3 regions of the Anaerostipes sp. 494a genome follow, and region 3 is predicted to be linked to each of the others. Evidence: predicted binding sites of a transcription regulator. Region 3 holds the regulator's gene; each other region holds the start of a gene.

Region 1 (8,213 bases), 1.5 Mb from region 3:
CTATAAATGTTGTAAACAACACAATTACATATACATCATCAACAGAAGCTCCAGCTAAAATCAACTGCGGAATGCCTTTTTTTGTTCCATATTCTTCCTCTATTAATTTGACCATACGTGGAACTACTACTGCTGGAGAAACAGCAGCCAAAACAGAACCTAAAATTGCAGACTCCAACACACTAATTCCCAATATTTTTGGTGCTAATAGAATAATTCCTAGCAACTCAAAACTTGCAGGAACAAAACACATAAGAACTGCTGGTCTCCCTATTTTTTTTAGTCCGGAAATATCAAGGTTTAATCCCGCCCTGGTCAATATAATTATCAATGCTATTTTACGAAGTTCAGATGAGATGGAAAGTATGCTGGGATCAATCAGATTCAAAACATATGGTCCCAATATAATACCTGTAATCAGCATTCCCAACAAACTAGGTAATTTACATTTCTGGCATAACCATCCTAAAATCATGCCTAAACTTAAAATTAATGCAACACTTAATAACATAAAAAAATCTCCTTTTTACGCAGAAAAAGCCGATAGCTTCTGCGTATTATAATTGCAGAAGTCATCAGCTCTAATAAGCGGTTTAAGTATAAATACTAAGGGAGTACTTCATTCCCATGTATAATCCTAACACAATCTATACCATTTTTCAATAATCATCATCCCTCTGAATATTATAAGCATATCTTTCTATCATTCGATTACAAAAGCTCCAATTAAATTAGACCATTTTCTCCTAATGCTTTTTCTATAAATTTCTGATCATATTGACAATGAGATTCACCCAGTTGAATTGCAGGTTTGGTTTTTCCATGAAAGTCACTTCCACAAGTTGTCATGATTCCATACTCCTGCCCTTTTTTATAAAAATAATCCACTGTTTCCGCATCATGATAGTTACTGAATGCCTCAACTCCATCGAATTTTACAGCCTCCATCATTTCATCAAAAATTTCAAATCTTCCTTTTAAATTTTCTCCCGGATGTGCCAGTACTGCTTTCCCTCCGTTTCTGTGTATCAAATCTACTATTTCCGCAAGAGATGGATAAATTACTTTCGTATAGCATGGTTTCCCTTGTGCATAAAAATCCCAGTAGAAATTTACATATGGATTGTCACTTCTATCTCCGCCTTTTCGATATGGTGTTAATAATGGATGTTTCTCATATTCCTCTTTTGCTAAAATTATTTCTCCAAACATCTCTCCTGTATACACCCCATTGTCAGATAACTGATCTAATTCTTCTTTGGATACCTGAAAACCAAGCTGCTTTGTTAATTCAATTTTTTTCATGGAAAGTTCCAGCTCCTGGTTTAGAACAGATTCACCCAAAACTGTAAATTCTGGAGCTTTATCATTAATTCCATATCCAACTACATGCAGATTAATATCCTGATATGTACAATCAATTTCAATCGCCGGAATGTACTGAATTCCCAATTCTTTCGCTCTTTGTTTCGCTTCAGTAATTGCATCGACCTTATTATGATCAGCAATTGCCATAATCTGAATTCCCTTCTCTGCACACATTTCTACCAGTCTGGACGGCATATATTCTCCATCATCACTATATATACTATGCATATGCAAATCAATGTAATTTTTCATTTTTCACACCTTTCCTCTTTGTTTATGTAATTTGCTCCAGTTTTTTATTTTTTCTTCCGGTCAAAGAAAACATTTTTTCCAGACACACTGATCGGGATTCCCTGCCATATTACATCATCTGATGTGTCAAACATTTCCATTGCTGCCTTTCCTGCTGAAAACATAATTCGATTGTCTACTCTTGCATCCGCCGCCACTGCCACCGCAGACGAAAGTGCAATTCCCAGATCTACAAACTGGAATGCACATCTTCCATTTTTAGCTCTACACTCACCGCAATCTTTAAATCCACAGAATCCGCATTTCTGTACTCCTCGATATGTACGTTTTACTCCGATTAATATAATGGCATCTGCCGCTTTTACATTGCGTGCATCTCTTATATACCAGTCCTCTGCCTTTTCTCCAAAATCCCGTTGCCCGATTTTTTCCATTTCGTCCGCTAACCGGTCTTTATCTTCTCCAGTAAGAACCATCGTCTGAATATCATCAATTCCTTTGGTTTTTGGAGCTGTTCTCGCCGCTGCACACATTCTGGCTGCTGTTTGCAAAACCGCCTGTTCTTCCATTTGTTTTTCTTTATAAATCATAACACTTTTCCTCCTTTTAATCTTCCATTAATTGCTCTATTGTCAATGTATCAAAATCCGATACAACAAGATCTGCCAGAGTTAAATCCTGTTTTAAAGCTTCTGGCTTTTCCTTAAGCATTGATGCTGCCTTTAAAAAAATTTCTGAATCTGGCTTTTCTTTTCTGCTGTCTCAACATAATAGGAGACATCTTCTGGTAAATGAAATTCTTCTTTCATCTTTTCCCACATAAATTCATAAGTCGTTCCAAGAAATTGATCATGATAATGCCAATCAACTTCGATTCCCAAGCTCTGCAATAATTTATGCTTTGCCAAAATATTTATATATTCAGAATCAGAGATTACTCCATCCATGTCAAAAATAACTGCTTTTTTCATCGCTTCCTCCTTTTTCGTGTATATACACATATTTCTTTAAGAAAAAAATCCCGCTTTGCGGGATTTTCCGCTGATAGATTATATATAATTATTGCTCCAAAAGTCGAAGTAATATTTCTTCTAATTTCGCTGCATCCTCTTTCCCTATACGACGTTCTATTTCCCTTTGTGATTCACTCCACAACTCTTTTGCTTTCCGAATAACAGTTTTTCCCTGATTGGTAAGACGCAATCTTCGATCCCGCTCTCCCGGTTCTGATACGTCCACCACCAAGCCTTTTGCTGTCAAAGGTTTTAATGTACGCACTAAAGTTGTCCTTTCCAGTCCTACATATTTCGCTAAATCACTAACATTACAGTTTTCCATATGCCCAAGACTGCTCAATAATGAATACTGGGTCACAGAAATCCCAACCGATTTCAGTGCATCATCATATAAGTTTGAGATGACCTTTGCTGCCTGTCTTAAATTAATACAATAACAACTGCTTTTTTTTCTTTTAACTTGTGTCATATATACCTCTTATTACTTTTCGTGTATATACACTATAAGTGTTTTTCTTTATTTTGTCAATAATTGTTTTCTTTTGCACATCCGCGCGGAACATTTTTTATTACATAGGAAATTCAAAGGAATTTCCTATGTAATAAAAATATCCTGCAGAAATTTATCTGCAGGATATTCGTCTATAAAATTTTATTCACGATGCATAGAGAATGAATCCATATCATAATTCTTCAGATTTTCATGAATTTCTCTTTTATCTGCCTGACTCAATAATGCATTTCTGCTCTTTTTGCTGACATTTGGCTTGTTAAATGAACTTGGTCCATTGACACATCCACCTTCGCATACCATACCTTCAATAAAGTCTTCCGGTAATCTTCCAGCTTTCAGGAACAACAATGCCTTCTTACATTCTGCTGCTCCGTTTGCCTTACAAACCTTTGCATCAATCTCCTCTTCAGATTCTTTCAGACTCTGAATTACAGCTTCTGTAACTCCTCCAGAAGTCGCAAACTTTTTACCATAAACAGAAGATTCCTGATAATCATTTTCTGCCGGTTTTAAAACAACTTCTTTTGCCTTCATAATGGCACGAATTTCACTGTAGGTTAATACATAATCTGCATTTCCTTCAATCTTCTGATCTACAACTTCAGATTTCTTTCCAAGACATGGCCCAATAAATACAGTTACTGCATCAGGATCCTTTGCTTTGATCAGTCTTGATACTGCACACATCGGAGAAACTGTTGTGGAAATCTGATCTTTTAATTCTGGAAAATGCTTATGAATCATATTAACAAAAGCAGGACAGCAGGAGGTTGTCATCTTCTTACCTTCTTTATATGCTTCCGCCCATTCTTCAGATTCATAGGCTGCTGTCATATCACCGCCAAGCCCTACTTCGAAGAATCCATCAAATCCTACTTCTTTCATTGCATTCTTCCAGCTGCTCATTGTAATTTTTTCGCCAAACTGTCCTTCTGTAGCAGGTGCAACCATTGCATAAACCTTTTTGTCTGACTTCAGTGCTTCAACTACATCTACAATGAATGTTTTAGAACCAATAGCACCAAACGGACAGCTATGAATACATTGTCCGCAACGGATACATTTCTCTTCATTAATTATGGAAATACCATGTTCATCATATGTAATGGCATCTACCGGACAGCTGAATTTACAAGGTCTTTGCAGATATGCAATAGCATTATACGGACATGCTTTAGCGCACTGTCCACATTCTTTACATTTTGATGGATCAATATGTGAACGTTTTCTTCCGCTCTCAATAGCACTAAACTTACATGCGTTGATACATGCTTTTCCGATACAATTCTGACAGTTTTCCGTAACAACATAACTGGAAATCGGACAGTCTGCACATGCAGATGAAATAACCTGAATGACATTTCCATCATCTTTCACTCCTGGAGCTTTTCCTTCTGCTAAACGAACTCTCTGACGAATAATCTCTCGTTCTTTGTAAATACAACACCTAAATTGTGGTGTTGGACCAGGAATTAATTCCATGGCAATATTATCTCTGTTCTCTTCCAGTGTACCTTCAAAAGCAAGTTTGGCAACTTCATAAAGTACAGCATGTTTAATTTTTAACAAATTTGCGTCTGCGAGCATTATCTTTTCCCTCATTTCCTTATTTTTTCTACCAGTCCGCCATTGTTTGTCATTTTTTTAACATATTTATTATAACACAAATTTGCTTATTTTCGTAGTATTTATCCTTAGATTTTTTAACTCTTTTTATACTGCATGCTTTCTGTTTTTTCGTTTTACAATATGGTCATATTCTATAAGTTTCTGTTTCTCTTCCGGGCTTAAATTTGTAGGAACCTGAATCTGTACTGTTACATACTGATCCCCGCGAACAGAGGAATTCTTCATAGATACAATACCTTTTCCACGAAGTCTGATTTTCGTTCCAGACTGGGTTCCTTCCCTGATTTTACAAACAACATTTCCATAGAGTGTTTCTACCACAGCCTCTCCTCCAAATACTGCTGTGGTGAAAGGAATGCTGACTGTTGTATATACATCCATTCCCTTTCTCTCATATCCTGGTTTGGTTCCCACGGTTACTTTCAGCAACAGATCCCCAGGCTCGCCACCGCCAAGGCCCGAATTGCCTTTTCCACGAAGCCGGATACTCTTTCCTGTATCTATACCAGCTGGAATCCGAACCTGAAGAGACTGAACACCTCCATTAGAAGACTGGAGATGTATGGTCTTTGTACAACCTGAAACCGCTTCATCAAAGCTGATGGATATTTCTGCTTCTGCATCAGAGCCTTTTTGCTGAAAATGTTGTCCGCCAAACCCATCATGAAATCCGTATCCTCTATATCCTTGTGAAGCTTTTTTCTTATTCCCGAACATTCCTCCAAAAATATCCCCGAAAATATCATCCATGTCTCCACTTTCAAAATGATATTCTCTATAATTTCCCTGATTTCCATTAAAAGGATTCTCTCCTTCGCCTGTTCCATCAAAAGCTGCATATCCATACTGATCGTATAACTTTTTCTTCTTCGGATCACTTAAAACCTCATAAGCTTCTGTTACTTCCTTAAACTTCTGTTCTGCCTGAGAATTGCCGGGATTCATATCCGGATGGTACTTTTTCGCAAGTTTTCGATAAGCCCTTTTGATCTGTGCATCATCCGCATTTTTACTGATTCCCAGAATATCATAACAATCTCTCTTTGCTGCCAATGTTACCACCCCCTATATACCTTGACAGTTTGGTTTCCTGTAATAAAAGATAAAAGTATCCCCGGGAATCATCCCGGGGAAATACCATTTTTAATTTGTTATTATCCTTCAATAGTTACATATCGTTTTTCTTCCGCCTTCTTTGTTTCTTCTTTCTTTGGAATATCCAGCATCAGAATACCATTTTCAAATTTGGCATGAATATCATTTTCCGTAACTTCTTCACCTACATAAAAGCTTCTGCTCATATTACCACTGTAACGTTCACGTCTGATATATTTGCCGTCTTTGTCTTTCTCATCATTGTTTACATTTTTTGCTGCATAAATTGTCAGATATCCATCTTTCAATTCTGCTTTTACTTCATCTTTTTTGAATCCTGGCAGATCAATAGATACTTCATAACCATGGTCTTTTTCTTTAACATCTGTTTTCATAACAGCTGCAGTCTTTTTACCATAAAGTTTCTCGTCAAAATCAGGAAATGAAAAATCCATCCAGTCATTAAATAAGTTTCCTCCAAAAATACTAGGCATCATCATAAGTCATCTCTCCTTTTTCTAACAATCTATGTTTAACACTATGAGTTTGTTCTCATGTGCCTGGTTTCCTGAACTATGAATTCGGTTCCTTTTATTACCTCTTCCTTTGTTCTATATGTAATATAACACCTATTGTTAGCACTGTCAACAGGTGAGTGCTAATTTTTTTGAAAAATTTTTTAACCTACGCCGTACATTTGAAATATCTCAGAGCGTTGATTCATCCCTTTTTTCTGTCATACACATATTGAAGTAAAATTCCTCCAATAATAAAAATCAATGCCACAACTGTCCGAATATGTATTTTTTCCTTAAGAAAAACAGCAGAAATAATCAATGATAGAAATGGCGTGAAATATGCAAGATTAGCAATCGCTGCCGTATTTTCAGTTCCATTTAGCGCCAGTGCCCAAAGAAGATATCCCACAGCATTTATTACCACTCCAATCCATAGAATTCCGATTCACTGTATTCCCTGAATTGGAATCCACTTTTCCACTGGTGCACCAAATACCAGTGCACAGACCGCTGTGATCAGCCAGATTATCATCATGGCAATATTCTGATTACAGTCTGCTTTCTTATTTAAAACAGAAAACAATCCATAACATGCTGCTGCCACAATACAGCTGATCATCCCCAAAGATACATTTCCAGAAGAATGACTCCCACTATCCAGAGAAAGTATAACTATCCCCAAAAAAGAGCTAATCATAGCTATGATTTTCATTATTGTCAATTTTTCTTTTAAAATGATACATGAAAATATCACCAGCATAATAGGCCATAAATAGTTTAATATGCATGCTTCCTGAGAACTTAGCTGTGATAATCCATAATAATATAGTGCATTATAAAGGAATAATCCAATAAATCCCAATCCACTCATAGTTGCATATTCTTTTACTGAATAATTTTTCATCTGGTTGATTGTTCCACTTTTAATATTTACCATCAATAAAAATAAAAATGCAAAAAAACTGCTAATACACAGTGCTTCTAAATTTGGTATATCCAGTAACAGTTTCTTAGCCAATGCCGCCAAAGTTGACCAAATGCAAACTGTAATAATTGCATATGTATATTTTTTCCTCATTTGTCTTCCTCTCCAGATTCTTTTTGATTTTTTAATTCTAAAATAGAACAAAGCAGGCAAAGAAGTTATTTCAGGCTTCTTTGTCTGCTTTTTAATTAATATACTTTGAAAATTATATGATGTCAATAAATCAATTTACCCTATGTTCTTTTTAATGGCTGGTTCATTAATACAACAGAACCCATAACCAGTAAAATCCCTAAGAAATTCATTCCTCTGATCTGTTCCTGATATACCAGCATACCAAGTACTGCCGCCACAACTGTTTCCACTGATGCAATCACCGGAACTTTACTACTTTCTCTAATTTTCTGTACCCCCATATAATATAACAGATAACCGATTGCTGTAGGAATCAGTGCATAAAGAAATCCTATGATCCATACTTCTTTTTCAATATAAAATGACATATTCCATGGCTTCATAAAAACCGCCAGAAATACTGCTGCAAAAAAATAACTATATGTACTGACAACAAATGCATTTATTTTTGAACCGGCAATTCTTCCAATAATTGCTGTCAGAGAATAACAAAAACCAGCTGCAACACCAAATAGGATCCCTATCAGTGAAATAGTACCCGATGAAATATGTCCACCTGTTGCCGCAAGACTGCATCCGATTACATTAATCACTAATGCTGTCCCTTTAATCCATGTGATTTTTTCCGAAAATAAAACATAAGATACCAATGCAGTAAACACCGGTGCTACATTTAGTAATACTGCACTTATTGTTACTCC
Region 2 (8,213 bases), 2.1 Mb from region 3:
TCTTTCTTGTTCCATCCGGATAAAAGTCATCTCCATCTTCCTGAGCGTATTCTTCATACATTCCCCAGTTGTCAACAACTTTGGAAAATTTCTTTTCATCTTCCCATGAAATATTTAATCCGTTGGTGGAAACAACAACTGCTCCAGGTTTTAACCACTCATATTTTAATTCCGGCCAATTTGGATATGTTACAGATGCTGCTTCACAAACAATATCCGCATCCTTCACTGCTTCTTGCACAGTAGCACAAATCTCAATTGTCGTAATTTCTGGAAAATGTTCTTCGATAAACTCCTTCATTTTTATTGCTGTTTTTGAATTTGGTGAACTTCCAACCATTTTAACTGTATGAATCGTTGGAAATTTAGCTGCAAAAGCTCTCATGGAAGAACGATTGATAACTCCAGGACCGATGATACCAACAGTTGTTGCATCTTTTTTGGCAAAATGTTTTGCTACCAATCCAGGCATAGCTCCGGTTCTCATAGAACTCAGCAGATTTGCAGACATATAACTGATCGGTGCTCCGGTCTCTACGTCATTTAAAGTTGCCATTAAAATAGATCTTGGATAACCTTTTGCACGGTTTCTTCCATTTGATCCATACCATTTCTGCCCTGCTACATGAAATCTTCCTCCCAGATATGCCGGCATTGCTATAAAACGACGATCTCTGGAATCTTGCAGCGGAAAATCTTCAATATCAGATTCTTTAGGAAATTCCAACATCAATCCATGTGCATTGTGATCAGGACCTCCCATCAGATAATCACCTTTTCCTAAAAGTGATACCACCTCTTCCATTACATCGACACATTTTCCCGCATCCAATACTCCAGCCTTAATCATATCCTGTTCATTCAAATATAAAAAATCAATCCTTGCGTCACTCATCATATCCTCCTTTTTATTATGGCGAACATTGAAATTTTCAGAAAACTTAAAAAAAGGAACACTATAGGTGTTTTACAACCTCAGTGCTCCTTTGCGCTGTTTTCTTTGTCTAAACGCATTATATAGTCTAGTATTATACTAGAGTCAATAACCTTTTTCCCAATTTTTTTCAATTTATGTTAGAATATCAATAAACAAGTCGTATAAAAAGGAAAAAAAAATGAACGAAGAAATATATTTTAAAATAGGTGAACTATCAAAGTTATACAATATAGGTGTGGACTCTATCCGTTATTATGAACAAGTGGGACTTTTACACCCAAAAAGAGATCCAAACAATAATTATCGATTATACACTTTGGAAGATATCCGAAAATTAACAATGATTCGAGAATTGCTGGCTTTGAATATGCCTTTAGAACAAATCAAAAATTTCGATGACCATCGTACCGTCGAAAATTCTATCAAATTATTAAAGACAGAATTGGATATCATTGATGAATCCATTGAAAAGTTGGTTCAGAACAAGAACAGTATCCTGAACCGTCTTTCAAATATTCAAAGTGCTTTGGAAAAAACAAAATATCTTAACCAAATTCGTACCCTGGACTTACCTGTACGTGATTGTGTTATGATCAGTGATACGAATCTTCCCAACGATTATGTTGATTATGCTGTTACACAATATATGCAAAATCATCACCAGGATATACATACCATTGGTGCATGTGACTGCTATACTCTGGATGTAAAAAACAGTAATCCAAAATCTAAACAATTGAGAACAAAAAATGTGTTTTTTTATTCTCCAAAGCCAATGTATGATAGCAACTATACTCTTCCGGCAGGAAAATACCTTTCTGTCATATATTCCGGCAGCTATGATTACACAAAAGAATGGGTAAATAAAATGTTTCTTTATGCCAAAGAACATTCTTTAAAGATCATATCTGATCCCATTGAATTTGGTTATATTAATGAATATGAAACCACCGATGAAAATGAAAATATCATTGAAGTCCAGATGCAGATTAAGTCTTAATCTGCATCTGCACACAAAAAAAATAGAGGCTGCCACTATAGCAACTTACCCAGTTACCCTGATGACAGCCCCAATTAAAAATTACCAAGAGATTCTCTATATTATTCTGATTTTCCCACGAATCTGATTCTTTACTTTCGCTTAGTGTCCAGCGTCTACATCATACCCATTCCTGGTGCTCCTGCTCCTGCTGGCATTGCTGGTGCTTCTTCTTTGATGTTTGCAACTACAGATTCTGTTGTTAACAGAGTTGATGCTACAGATGTTGCATTCTGTAATGCACTTCTTGTAACTTTGGCTGGATCAATGATTCCTTTTTCGATCATATTTCCATATTCCTCGTTCAGTGCATCAAATCCAATTCCAATTTCCTGTTCTTTTACTTTATTTACAATAACAGCTCCTTCTAATCCACCGTTTACTGCAATCTGGAATAATGGTGCTTCTAATGCTTTTAAGATGATATTTGCACCTGTTTTTTCGTCTCCTTCCAGATCTTTTGTTGCTTCTGCAACTTTCTTGGAAGCATGAATATATGCTGATCCTCCACCAAAGATGATTCCTTCTTCTACTGCTGCTTTTGTTGCTGCTAAAGCATCTTCCAGACGAAGTTTACTTTCTTTCATTTCTGTTTCTGTTGCTGCTCCAACACGGATAACTGCTACTCCACCAGATAATTTAGCCAGTCTTTCCTGTAATTTTTCTTTATCAAATTCAGATGTTGTTTCTTCAATCTGACCTTTAATCTGTCCAATACGTGCCTGAATTGCATCTTTATCACCTTCACCGTCAACGATGACTGTATTCTCTTTTTCAACTTTGACAGATTTTGCACGTCCTAACTGATCTAAAGTTGCATCTTTTAAGTCCATTCCAACTTCTTCAGAAATTACTGTACCACCTGTTAAAATAGCGATATCTTCTAACATTGCTTTTCTTCTGTCACCATATCCAGGAGCTTTAACAGCACATACTGAGAATGTACCACGTAACTTGTTAACGATTAATGTTGTTAATGCTTCTCCTTCGATATCTTCTGCAATAATCAGTAACTTCTGTCCACCCTGTACAATCTGTTCCAGTAATGGAAGAATGTCCTGAATATTAGAAATCTTCTTATCTGTAATCAGAATATATGGATTTTCTAATTCAGCAACCATTTTTTCCATATCTGTTGAGAAATATGCTGATAAATATCCACGATCGAACTGCATACCTTCTACTAAATCTAATTCTGTTTTCATTGTCTTAGATTCTTCGATTGTAATAACTCCATCATTAGATACTTTTTCCATAGCATCTGCTACTAATTCTCCAACTTCTTCATCTGCAGCAGAGATTGCTGCTACTTTGGCAATCTGATCTCTTCCTGTTACCTGACTGCTCATTTCTGCGATTGCTTCTACAGCTGCTTCTGTTGCTTTTTTCATTCCTTTACGAAGAATAATTGGATTAGCTCCTGCTGCCAGGTTCTTCATCCCTTCATTGATCATTGCCTGTGCAAGAACTGTAGCTGTTGTTGTACCATCTCCAGCAACATCATTTGTCTTTGTAGCAACTTCTTTTACTACCTGTGCTCCCATGTTTTCAAAAGCATCTTCCAGTTCGATTTCTTTTGCAATTGTTACACCGTCATTTGTAATCAATGGTGTTCCAAAAGATTTATCAAGAACTACGTTACGTCCTTTTGGTCCGATTGTTACTTTCACTGTATCTGCTAACTGGTTTACTCCTGCTTCCAGTGCTTTTCTTGCTTCAATTCCGTATTTGATTTCCTTTGCCATGATTTACATACCTCCAAATGAATTATTCTACAACGGCTAAGATGTCATTCTGTTTTACGATAATGAATTCATCATCTTCTAATTTTACTTCTGTTCCTGCATATTTAGAATAAATTACTTTCTGTCCTACAGAAACTTCCATCTTCACATCTTCTGTTCCAGGACCAACAGCGATAACTTCTGCTTCCTGTGGCTTTTCCTGAGATGCTGTTGTTAAAACAATACCAGATTTTGTAGTTGTTTCTGCTTCTAACTGTTTCAGAACAACTCTGTCTCCTAATGGTGTTAATTTCATAATCGTATTACCTCCAAAAAAATTTTTAGAAAATTGTCATTTTTTATCTTTTATTGTTAGCACTCACTTTAACCGAGTGCTAACTCTATGTTTCTTAGTATAACACCGAGGAAAAAAAATGCAACCCCCTTTTTTATAAAAAATGTGTAAACTTTTCCACTGATGTAAATAAAAAAGAGACATCTTACTTTTTTATAAGACATCTCATTTTTATTTCTACTATAAAATCTCACTTGCGAACTCGGACACATCTGGACGAAGCGCCAGCGAAAGAAGCGTTCCAAGAAGCATGTGAATTTTTTAACTTTAATATATCTTCATTCATTAAGTAACAAAAACGAGACATCTTATTTTTTTATAAGACATCTCATTTTTATTTCTACTATAAAATCTCACTTGCGAACTCGGACACATCTGGACGAAGCGCCAGCGAAAGAAGCGTTCCAAGAAGCATGTGAATTTTTTAACTTTAATATATCTTCATTCATTAAGTAACAAAAACGAGACATCTTATTTTTTTATAAGACATCTCATTTTTATTTCTACTATAAAATCTCACTTGCGAACTCGGACACATCTGGACGAAGCGCCAGCGAAGGAAGCGTTCCGAGAAGCATGTGAATTTTTGTTTTAATTTGGTTTATATGAACTCTTCAGATTTACAATTCGATTAAATACCAGATGATCTTCTGTGGTATCCTTTGTATCAATACAGAAATAACCGGTTCTCATAAACTGGAAACTGTCTCCTGGATTGAATTCTTTCAAAGCAGGTTCTACATAAGCATTTTCAATAATCGTCAATGAATTTGGATTAATGTTCATAGTACCATCTTCTTCGTTATAAACACCTTTTTCTTCATCTACGATATTTTCATATAATCTTACTTCTGCCTGAACTGCTGTAGGAACTGCTACCCAGTGAATGGTTCCTCTGACCTTTCTTCCATCAGGACTGTTGCCACCTTTAGATGCAGGATCATAAGTACAGTAAACTGTCGTTACATTTCCATCTTCATCAGCATCATATCCTGTACAGGTTACAAAATATGCATTCATAAGACGAACCTCGTTACCTACATAGAGGCGACGATATTTTTTCGGTTTCTCAATCTTGAAGTCTTCTCTTTCAATATATAATTCTTTACAGAATGGAACAGTTCTTGTTCCCATCTCTTCATTTTCCTGGTTATTCGGCACTTCCACATATTCCATCTGATCATCTGGATAGTTTGTAATAACCAGTTTAATCGGATCTAGGATTGCTGCCATACGAGGTCTCTTTAACTTCAGATCATCACGGATACAATACTCAAGCATTGCATTATCCACTGAACTGTGACTCTTTGCTACTCCTACCAGTTCCATAAATTTACGGATAGCCTCAGGAGTATATCCTCTTCTTCTCAACGCAGACAATGAAACAAGTCTTGGATCATCCCATCCATCTACAACTCCATCTTCTACCAGTTTTTTAATATATCGTTTTCCAGTAACCACATTAGTCAGATATAATTTTGCAAATTCAATCTGCTTTGGCGGATTTTCAAATTCACATTCATTTACCACCCAGTCATATAATGGTCTATGATCTTCAAACTCTAAAGTACAAATAGAATGTGTAATTCCCTCAAAAGCATCTTCCAATGGATGGGCAAAATCATACATTGGATAAATACACCACTTGTTACCTGTATTATGATGTTCCATTCTGGCAATACGATAGAGAATCGGATCTCTCATATTCATATTACCTGATGTCATATCAATTTTGGCACGAAGTACTTTACTTCCATCCGGGAATTTACCATCACGCATATCACGGAATAACTGCAGATTTTCTTCCGGTGTACGATCTCGATATGGACTGTTCTTTCCAGGTTCTGTCAATGTTCCACGATATTCACGGATCTGTTCCGGTGTCAGATCACATACATATGCTTTTCCTTTTTTGATCAGAAATTCCGCACATTCATACATTTTATCAAAATAATCTGACGCAAAATAAATGTGTTCTTTGTAATCTGCTCCAAGCCATTCTACATCTTCTTTGATAGATTGAACAAATTCCTCTTTTTCTTTTGTTGGATTGGTATCATCAAATCGAAAATGAAATTCTCCATTATACTCCTGAGCCAATCCATAATTTAATAAAATAGACTTTGCATGACCAATGTGCAAATACCCATTTGGTTCTGGCGGGAATCTTGTAACCACTTTTTTACAATGTCCCTCTTCTATATCTTTATCAATAATCTGTTCTATAAAATTCTTTGATACAGTTTCTTCCATGTCTGTCCTCCATATGATATTTCTTTCCTTATCTTAAATTATCTGCACAATATAATCAAGTATATCTCCACATACTCTGTATTTTTCTCTTATCAGCCAATTAAATCCAAGGCTTCAAGAACATTTGATACGCCCATTAGTTTCATATTCGTGAAAATTTTTAATTGATCTACATTAGCCTGCGGCAGAATACATCTTTTAAATCCCAGCTTTTCAGCTTCCTTTATTCTTGCTTCCCCGCCAGATACTCCACGAATTTCTCCAACCAGTCCTACTTCTCCAAAAATAATCGTATCCTGCGAAATCGACATATTCTTGTAACTGGATGCAATAGCCATTATAACACCAAGATCAATTGCAGGTTCTCCAAGTCTCATTCCGCCTGCCAGATTCACATAGGCATCACAGCCTCCCAGTTGTAATCCAACTCGTTTTTCCAATACAGCCATTAGAAGATTCACTCTGTTATAATCAATACCTACCGCTGTTCTTCTGGGCATCTGAAAACTGGTAGGTGAAATCAATGCCTGAATTTCAATTAAAATCGGTCTGGTTCCTTCCATGGAACAAACTACTACAGAGCCAGATGCATCTAATGGTCTACCACTTAGCATGGTCTTAGAAGGATTCTCCACCTCCATCAGTCCATTTGAACACATTTCGAATACGCCTATTTCATTTGTTGAACCGAAACGATTTTTGACACCTCTTAAAATTCGATATACCGCTTCCCGCTCTCCTTCAAAATAAAGCACAGTATCTACCATATGTTCTAATGTTCTTGGACCCGCAACAACACCCTCTTTGGTTACATGTCCAACGATAAATACTGCAATATTCTCCTCTTTTGCAATTCGCATCATCTGTGATGTTACTTCCCGTACCTGGGACACACTTCCTGCTGCAGAAGATAATTCTTCACTGTACATAGTCTGAATAGAATCAATCACCACAAATTGTGGTTTAGTTTTCAGAATCGCACTGCAGATTGCATCTAAATCTGTCTCACAGAAAAGTAACATTTCCTGTTCAAATGTACCAATCCTTTCTGCGCGAATTTTAATCTGATGCATTGATTCTTCCCCGGATATATACAAGACTTTTCTACCCTGATTAGTAAGATTGCGGCATACCTGTAAAAGAAGAGTTGACTTTCCTATTCCAGGATCTCCACCTACCAGAGATAGAGAACCGGTCACAATTCCTCCTCCAAGTACACGATCTAATTCATGAATCCCTGTTGGAAATCGTTCTTCGTTTTGAACAGTAACCTCTGATATACTCATAGGAGAGGCAGAAGCCTTTACAGGCTTTGCCCCTCCTTTTTTGGCTGCTGTTATCTTTTCTTCTACAAAAGTATTCCATTGTTTACAGGCAGGACACTGTCCCATCCACTTGGAAGATTCATGACCACATTCACTGCAAAAATATACGGTCTTTTGCTTTGCCATAGATTCCCCTGTCCTCTTATACTTTTATTGTTTCTTTACTCTTACTGAAACAGCTCTTCCTTCACTTAACTCTACTCCCATTGTTAATTTTCCGGCAAGGTTTGCTTTCATTGTTCCAATATTCGTATTATCAATATATACTTTATAATCCTGCTGTGGTTCCACCTCTAAAGTAACCTGAACATCACTGTCAGATTCTATATCAAATGCAACCCCATCTGTTGTAGCTACAAAATTATGTACTGCTGAACCAGGTACAGATTCAAAAATCAGCTGTCCATTCTTATCCAGCTTTGTCATTGTCTTAAATGTTTTAATTTTGTAGATATCTCCTTCAAATTCGATATCACCTTTTTTAGCTTTTGCTGCTAATGTGTAGTCACCAAAGCAAAGGGTTCCATTCTCTTCGCTGCGAAATAATTCAGTTACCACTGCCATTGTTTTATCCTCCTAT
Region 3 (8,213 bases):
CTTATCAAAAGAGATAGTTCCCGGCCCAATATCCATAAATTCTTTCAGACGTTCCAGCATCTGACGAATCTCCATAGTGATTGCTTCCAGATTCTCTTCCTCATCAAAATAACAGCTGATTTTAGCTGTTCCGTCATCAGGTGCAATATCATCTGGCAGAAGATCTACATACATTACTTTCATTTCTTCTTCTGTCAATGATACATGATCTTCAACTTCTACTCCTGTTGCTCCTAATTCAGTCAGTTCATAACTAATCATATCTTCTGCTGATGTCAGCGTATCAATCGTAATCTTATTCCATCCCATGAGATATTACTCCTTTAAAGTTTCTCGAAATCATAATATATCAATTTAAAAGTGTAACATAAAAGAGAATTGGAAACAAGAGATTTGCTCCATTTTATCTAGTCTGCTCTTAAGTCAACTTATGTTAACTATAACATAAAAATGGCATGATATTTAATTATCACACCATTTTTAAACAATAAATTAATTTCTTTTCCTTAAATGTAGTTCATTCTACAACGCCCTATCTGACCATATAGTTCTTTATATTTTCTTCTCATAATATGAACAATTTCATGGAGAGATACAGGATCCTGCTGCCTGACTTCTTTCTTAACCATTTCCTTGATTACTGCATCAAATGCAGCTTTCATAGATGAATACTTTCCAATGATTTCATAAATATTTCGATGAAGTTCAGCATCATATGTTTTGACTAATAATATATATGTTTCCTTCTTAATCTGTATATAATAATTTCCTTTTATATGCAACATCGTTATAATCTCCTTTCATTTTGGATTATTGGCATTATAACCTATTATTGTATACAATTTGTGTCATAAAGATTATCTCTTTTTAAAATTTTTCTTAAGAAATTATGATTTACATCAGATTATTTCCATATAAAGGAAATTTATACATGTCATCATATAATATGAAAATATAAAACTCCTCACAGATTAATATCTGTGAGGAGTCATCATCTTTTGGTTTATTTTTTATGTTTTCCAAAAAATCCTTTATGCTCTTCCTTTTTAGGAACTTCTCCCATAGCTTCCTGGAATTTCTGAAGTGCTGCTCTCTGCTCTCCACTTAAATGTTCTGGTACCTGAACAACTAATGTAACATAGTGATCTCCTCGAACATTTTTATTTCGAACCGCTGGCACACCTTTACCTTTTAATCGGATTCTTGTGTCCGTCTGAGTTCCAGGTTTGATGGTATATTCATATGGGCCATCCACTGTAGGAATTTTTATTGTAGCTCCCAGTGCAGCCTGCGTAAAGGAAATTGGCTCTGTAGAATAAATGGTTGCATCCTGACGCTGGAATTTAGGATGACGTTCTACAATAACTTCTACCAGAAGGTCTCCTCTTGGTCCTCCATTTACTCCAGGCTCTCCTTTTCCACGAATTCTGATACTCTGCCCATTATCGATACCTGCCGGCACAGTAACCTCTATGGTCTTACGACTGCTGGTATATCCTGTTCCATGACATTCCGGACATTTTTCTTTTATGACTTTTCCTGTTCCATGACATTCCGGACAGGTCTGTACATTCTGAACAGTTCCAAACATTGACTGCTGAGTATAAACTATCTGACCTCGGCCTCCACATTTCGGACAGGTTTCCGGACTTGTTCCGGCTTTCGCTCCTGTTCCATGACAGGAACTACATTCATCCTTTAATGTGATTTCAATTTTCTTTGATGTACCAAAAACGGCTTCTTCAAAAGTAACATGAATTCTTGCACGGACATGTGCACCCTGTGCAGGACGATTCTGCTGTCTGGCACCGCCTCTCTGACCGCCGCCAAACATACTTCCGAAAATATCACCAAAAATATCACCCATGTCTCCGCCGAAATCAAATCCGCCGAATCCGCCACCGTTAAATCCGCCGGCTCCCTGTTCAAAGGCAGCATGACCAAACTGGTCATACTGCGCTTTTTTCTCAGAATCACTTAACACTTCATATGCTTCAGAAGCTTCTTTAAATTTTGCTTCTGCTTCTTTGTCTCCTGGATTAGTATCAGGATGATATTTCTTTGCAAGTTTTCGGTAGGCTTTTTTAATGTCTGACTGTGAAGCATTCCGGTCTACACCAAGTACTTCATAATAATCTCTTTTATCTGCCATATTCGTCTACCTTCTCTTTATCTTAAACCTCTTTGTAATCACCATCGACTACATTATCATCTGCTCCACCTGCTGTCTGCCCTGCATCTGCTGCACCTTCTGGTGCTCCCTGCTGAGCCTGAGCAGCTGCTTCATACATTTTAGCGAACAGATTCTGTGCACTTGTCATTAATTTTTCCTTTTTAGCTTTCATATCTTCAACCTGTGCATCTGTCATTTCCTGATCTTTTGTCTGTTCTACCAGGTCTTTTAATGCCTTCAGGTCTTCTTCAACTGCTGCTTTTTCTGTTGGATCTACTTTGTCTCCTGCTTCTTCCAGAGCTTTTTCTGTCTGGAATACCATAGAATCAGCTTCATTTCTTGCATCAATTGCTTCTTTACGTTTTTTATCCTGTGCTTCAAATTCAGCAGCTTCTTTTACAGCTTTATCGATATCTTCATCAGACATGTTAGATCCGGCTGTAATTGTAATGTGCTGTTCTTTTCCTGTTCCTAAATCTTTTGCAGATACATTTACGATACCATTTGCATCAATATCAAATGTAACTTCAATCTGAGGCACTCCACGTCTTGCAGGTGCGATACCATCCAGTCTGAATCTTCCTAAAGATTTATTATCTTTTGCAAACTGTCTTTCACCCTGAACAACGTTAATATCTACTGCACTCTGATTATCTTCTGCTGTTGAGAAAATCTGACTCTTCTTAGTAGGGATTGTTGTATTACGTTCAATCAGTCTTGTTGCCACACCACCCATTGTTTCGATAGAAAGTGATAATGGTGTTACATCCAGTAACAGAATGTCTCCCGCACCTGCGTCTCCTGCTAATTTACCACCCTGGATAGATGCACCGATTGCTACACATTCGTCTGGGTTGATTCCTTTGAAAGGTTCTTTTCCTGTTAACTGCTGTACTTTATCCTGTACTGCAGGGATACGTGTAGAACCACCAACTAATAATACTTTGCTTAATTCAGAAGCTGTCATTCCAGCATCATTTAAAGCAGCATTTACAGGACCTGCTGTTCTTTCAACAAGGCTTGCTGTCAGTTCATCAAATTTAGCTCTTGTCAGGTTCATATCAAAGTGTTTTGGTCCTTCAGCTGTTGCAGTGATGAATGGAAGGTTAATGTTTGTTGTTGTAGAAGAAGATAATTCTTTTTTAGCTTTTTCAGCAGCTTCTTTTAATCTCTGCATAGCCATCTTATCTCCAGATAAGTCTACACCTTCCTGTTTCTTGAACTCATCTAACATATACTGTGTAATTACATTATCAAAGTCATCTCCACCTAATTTATTATCTCCGGCTGTAGATAATACTTCAATAACTCCATCACCGATTTCAATGATAGATACATCAAATGTACCACCACCTAAGTCATATACCATGATTTTCTGTTCATCTTCATTATCAAGTCCATAAGATAAAGCCGCTGCTGTTGGTTCATTAATAATACGTTTTACATCAAGTCCTGCAATCTTACCAGCATCTTTTGTTGCCTGACGCTGTGCATCATTGAAGTATGCAGGAACTGTAATTACAGCTTCTGTAACTTTTTCTCCCAGATAGTTTTCTGCATCAGATTTTAATTTCTGAAGAATCATTGCAGAGATTTCCTGTGGAGAATATGCTTTGTCATCAATTGTTACTTTATAATCTGTTCCCATATGTCTTTTAATGGATGAGATTGTCTTTTCTGCATTTGTAACTGCCTGACGTTTTGCAGGTTCACCAATTGCACGTTCTCCTGTTTTTGTAAATGCTACAACAGATGGTGTTGTTCTCATTCCTTCTGCATTTGTAATAACGGTAGGTTTTCCACCTTCCATAACTGCTACACAACTGTTTGTTGTTCCTAAGTCAATACCAATAATTTTACCCATGATCTATTTCCTCCTAAAATCTATCTAAAATTTATAAAACAATATATCGCCTGACGGCTTTAATTTGCTACTTTTACCATACTGTGGCGAAGTACGTTTTCTTTGTACATGTATCCTTTTTGCAATTCTTCTGCTACAACATTCTCGCCATATGCTTCATCTTCTATATGCATCACTGCATTGTGGAGATTTGCATCAAATTCTTTTCCTTCTGCATCCATGGCAGAAACTCCAAGATCATCAAATACAGACATTAACTGTTTGTAAATCTGCTGTATTCCCTGAACAAATGCTGTATCTTTTTCTTCTTCAGAAACTGCATCCAGCCCTCGCTCAAAATTGTCGATTACTGGAAGAAGTTTTTCCAGGACTCCCATAGCGCCCATATCATAGCGCTGTGTTGCTTCCTTTGCTGTACGCTTTCTAGCATTTTCAAATTCTGCCATCAGTCTCTGATATTTGTCTTTCCAGTCAGCAATTTCTGCTTCCAGTTTTGCTGTCTGATCTTCCTCAGTTTCTTCCTTTGGAGTTTCCTCCTTGGAATCTTCTTTTACTGTTTCTGGTTCTTCTATATTTTTCGCAGTTTCTTCTACGTCTTTTTCTTCTTCCTGAATATTCTTTTCTTGTTCTTTCATTCCTTCACTTCCTTTCTCAGGTTTTTTCTCTAAAAATATCGTCAAGTTCTTCTGTAAGATCCTTCAAAGTCTTTACAACCTTTCGGTAATCCATACGTTTTGGTCCGATGATTCCCACCGTTCCTGTGCCGCCCTCTGCAAGCTCATAGGTTGCAGTTACAATGCTGCAGTCTTTCATATTCTGTACCGGTGATTCTTCTCCGATGTATACCTGTATTCCATGATGATTGTCATCCTGACCTAATGTAGTATCCACCAGCTTCGTTAATGCCTTTTTCTCCACTAATGTGTCCAGAATCTCTGTTGCCCGATCCGGATTACCAAGTTCAGGATATCTCAGGATATTGGAAGCACCTCCTGTGTATATTTCCATTCGGTCTGCTTCATGAATCGTTTTGGCAACTTCTTCTAAAATCCGCTCCAAAACATCCTGTCGGATTCCAGCCTGATCACGCATCGTCTGAATCAGTTCCAGATTAATATCTCGTAAAGAAAGTCCCTGCAGAAATGTATTCAACAATACATTCAGCTTCAAAACATCTTCATTAGACAATGGTTCCTCTACAGAAATCATTTTATTCTTCACAATGTTCCCTTGTGTCACTATAACTGCCAGCAAATGTCTGTGATCTACCTGAGACAGCTGTACGAATTTTAATGTTACATTCTGATAATGAGGCGAAGAAACCATTGTTGCATAATTCGTATTGCTTGCCAGTACATTAGCCACCTGTTTCAATAAGACTTCCATCTTATCTACTTTTTGAATTAATGCCTGTTTTTCTTCATGATCAGTTTCTCTCTCCATCATCAGCTGATCTACATAAAAACGATATCCTGCATCGGAAGGAATCCTACCTGCTGACGTGTGAGGCTGCAGAATAAATCCCATATCCTCCAGATCCGCCATCTCATTACGAATGGTAGCTGAGCTAAGCTTCAGATCCGGATGTTTGGAAATGGTTCTTGATCCTACCGGCTCACCAGTTTCGAGATAATTGGCAATAATCGCTTTTAATATTAACTTTTTACGATCATTCAATTCCATATCTTTCCCTCCCTGTTATTAGCACTCAATAACACTGAGTGCTAACATCTATGTTTAAGGTATCACTTTTGTTTTTTATTGTCAACCTTTTCTAAACATTTTTTTGAAATTTTTCTAATCTATTCTGAAGCATAAAATGATATTTGCGTTCAGACATAAAACTTTAGAATACAACAAGCTGCCACAGTCCTTAAAACCAAGGACTGTGGCAGCTAATTTCTTCATTTTCTATTCTTTACTTTTTTTATTTTTCTTATTCCTTTTCTCTTTTACCACATCAATCATAAAACATAGTAAAAAATACAGAATAAAAAGTAATATGTCTTTTGTTATGATTTCATCGATAGTAGATGGAATTGTTTTGTCAAAATAGTCCAATAAGGAAATCACAACTAGAAAACAACATAAAAAAATACTATTTTTTCGAAATGTTTTAAACTTAAATACATTTTTCATAATAACCATCTCCCTATCTTATCCAACAACATATCTAACCTTATTCATACTTGTAACTGCTTTATGAATTTTATAGTATACTTTTATTCCCTTTTTTTTACTATAAGCTTTATGAACTGCTTTCTCCAAGGATGAGTAGCCCCCATATGAAGAAGCTACAGCAACAGCTGAAAGTCCCCATCCACATCCAGGTATTGCACTAATCAACAAGGAAATAGCACCTGAAGCAGTCTTAGCTTTTTTTAATCCTGTTTTATATAAGTATTTCACACCCGAATAATTAATGTATCCACATTGAACTTCTGGATAGTATGAACTACTAGCTCTTTTTAGCACATTCTCTTTGTTAATAATATTATTATCCAAATTATAGATATCAATAAGTATGGCTGCATATTCTTCCTCGCTAATAGTTCCATTTCCTAACATAATCGATGCTTTGTTTAATTGATAGACTAAATCCGCAGAAGCAGAAATTGTATTTATTGAATGAGTTGTTTGAACTATTGTCTCGTTTTCCTGTTCCACATTTGCTGCAACTGGCACAGATGTAAAACTTACAAATACAGCTATTATAAAAGATATTATTTTTTCTTATTCATAATCTTTCTCCTATCATACAGTCAAAAAGTATCTTTTTTACATTTGTATTTTTCAAACTTTCTGTTACAATATGAGTATCCATGTGATACGTTGTTTGTATCTATTTGATACAAAATAGGCTGGCACCCTTTGTATTACATGGATTTTCTATCAATCATATGCATCACCATTCCTTTCTTCTTCTAAACAAAATGCCACTCAGGCAATCCATATGCACCCAATTTCCATCAAAATATCACAAAAAAATCCAATTTTAGTTCCACAGATAAATAAAAACGTTACCACAAAAAATACCTTTACAGTTTTTGATTCTTAATAATCCTTTCATATTCTCCACCATTCTCATTATATTCACATAGGTTTTCAATGCATCTCCATCTATGATACTGGTACCCTGAAATGCACAGGAGTTAAATATTTTATTCGTAATATTCTTCATTCTTTCCTAAATTTCATTTATTTTCTTTATTATAACATTATCCTCCAGTTAACACAACTAAAATTTTAGTCACTTTACTTGTTGTATTTTGAACAGTACTATATCATTATTTCCTATAATATCCAATCGCCTGAATACTGCCAGATGAGCAATTTTGAACAAACACATGATATGTATCCGTTTCCTTAATTTTAAATGTTTTATAAACTCCCATTGTCGTAGATTGATAAATTTTTTGTGTATTTCCTCTTATAATACCAATCAAAACCTTTTTCTCCGGCTTCACACTAATTTTAATTTCAATTGTGCTTCCTGCCTTTTTCTTAAATCCCCCGCTCTTTTTCAAAGTTTTTGGCTTTACCGTCCAATTCACTCCTGTCTTTACGGCAAACGGAGAAATCCCTGTATCTTCTGTCCATTCTTCCGTAAATCCATCTTCCAGAATCACCGAAGAATACTCCAAATCCGCATTAGAATTCTCCGCTGCACTTACCTTATTCCCTATTCCAAAGAAACATAATACTGACATCATAATACATAATCCTTTTTTCCACCTCATACCTATCTCCTTTTTTATTTCTGTTTCACATTGACGCAATAATATCCTCCAAAATCTCCCATTTGTTTTCCCCAATTTTCCATAAAAACTCTATAATAACCGTCTTTTTTTATTGTAAATATTCTACAAAAGTCAAATCCTTTTTCTGCATAAGTTTCCTTTCCTTGAGAATCAATAATTCCGATAGATACCTGCGTCTCAGGGTTCTCTTCCTCAAAACCGGTCGATACAGCAATTTCTACTTCCATTCCTTTTTTCAAATATCCCGGTTCCGTCTGTATTCTTTCTCCCGGTACCACATCCCAAACTACTGATTCTGCCTTTTCCGGTCTTGGTTTTTCTTTCCGCGTCGTCACTTTTCGAATTCCCGGATTCGGATGATTCCGTTCTTTCCCGCCCCGGATTCTCGGTGTGTCTTTTACTTCTACAAACCCGG

What was found. The regulator HrcA, encoded in region 3, represses chaperone genes, less so after heat shock. The targets are predictions, from matches to a motif close to TGTTAGCACTCNNNNNNNNNGAGTGCTAACA.
Region 1: BHF70_RS08315 (Hsp20/alpha crystallin family protein) is a predicted target of HrcA. The motif match lies at 6,508-6,538, and genes of this name have one in related genera.
Region 2: BHF70_RS11350 (co-chaperone GroES) is a predicted target of HrcA. The motif match lies at 4,071-4,101, and genes of this name have one in related genera.

What each region holds. Positions count from the first base shown of each region.
Region 1 covers NZ_MJIF01000001.1:1,647,789-1,656,001, reverse strand. The annotation lists gene BHF70_RS08350 (cation:proton antiporter) at 1-511, opposite strand, end outside; fluoride riboswitch at 560-636, opposite strand; gene BHF70_RS08345 (PHP domain-containing protein) at 727-1,620, opposite strand; gene BHF70_RS08340 (ferredoxin domain-containing protein) at 1,665-2,210, opposite strand; gene BHF70_RS08335 (HAD hydrolase-like protein) at 2,343-2,591, opposite strand; gene BHF70_RS08330 (MarR family winged helix-turn-helix transcriptional regulator) at 2,680-3,105, opposite strand; gene BHF70_RS08325 (4Fe-4S dicluster domain-containing protein) at 3,289-4,737, opposite strand; gene BHF70_RS08320 (DnaJ C-terminal domain-containing protein) at 4,864-5,832, opposite strand; gene BHF70_RS08315 (Hsp20/alpha crystallin family protein) at 5,934-6,374, opposite strand; gene BHF70_RS12370 (EamA family transporter) at 6,595-6,822, opposite strand; gene BHF70_RS08310 (DMT family transporter) at 6,838-7,470, opposite strand; gene BHF70_RS08305 (DMT family transporter) at 7,611-8,213, opposite strand, start outside.
Region 2 covers NZ_MJIF01000001.1:2,259,036-2,267,248, reverse strand. The annotation lists gene BHF70_RS11365 (tyramine oxidase subunit B) at 1-895, opposite strand, end outside; gene BHF70_RS11360 (MerR family transcriptional regulator) at 1,116-1,937, shown strand; gene groL (chaperonin GroEL) at 2,093-3,721, opposite strand; gene BHF70_RS11350 (co-chaperone GroES) at 3,744-4,016, opposite strand; gene BHF70_RS11345 (glutamine--tRNA ligase/YqeY domain fusion protein) at 4,647-6,308, opposite strand; gene radA (DNA repair protein RadA) at 6,401-7,759, opposite strand; gene BHF70_RS11335 (endosialidase) at 7,784-8,197, opposite strand.
Region 3 covers NZ_MJIF01000001.1:166,233-174,445, reverse strand. The annotation lists gene prmA (50S ribosomal protein L11 methyltransferase) at 1-309, opposite strand, end outside; gene BHF70_RS00985 (hypothetical protein) at 507-785, opposite strand; gene dnaJ (molecular chaperone DnaJ) at 1,004-2,152, opposite strand; gene dnaK (molecular chaperone DnaK) at 2,175-4,037, opposite strand; gene grpE (nucleotide exchange factor GrpE) at 4,097-4,672, opposite strand; gene hrcA (heat-inducible transcriptional repressor HrcA) at 4,689-5,720, opposite strand; gene BHF70_RS00960 (hypothetical protein) at 5,949-6,176, opposite strand; gene BHF70_RS12575 (hypothetical protein) at 6,195-6,722, opposite strand; gene BHF70_RS00950 (hypothetical protein) at 7,033-7,218, opposite strand; gene BHF70_RS00945 (hypothetical protein) at 7,325-7,777, opposite strand; gene BHF70_RS00940 (M56 family metallopeptidase) at 7,792-8,213, opposite strand, start outside.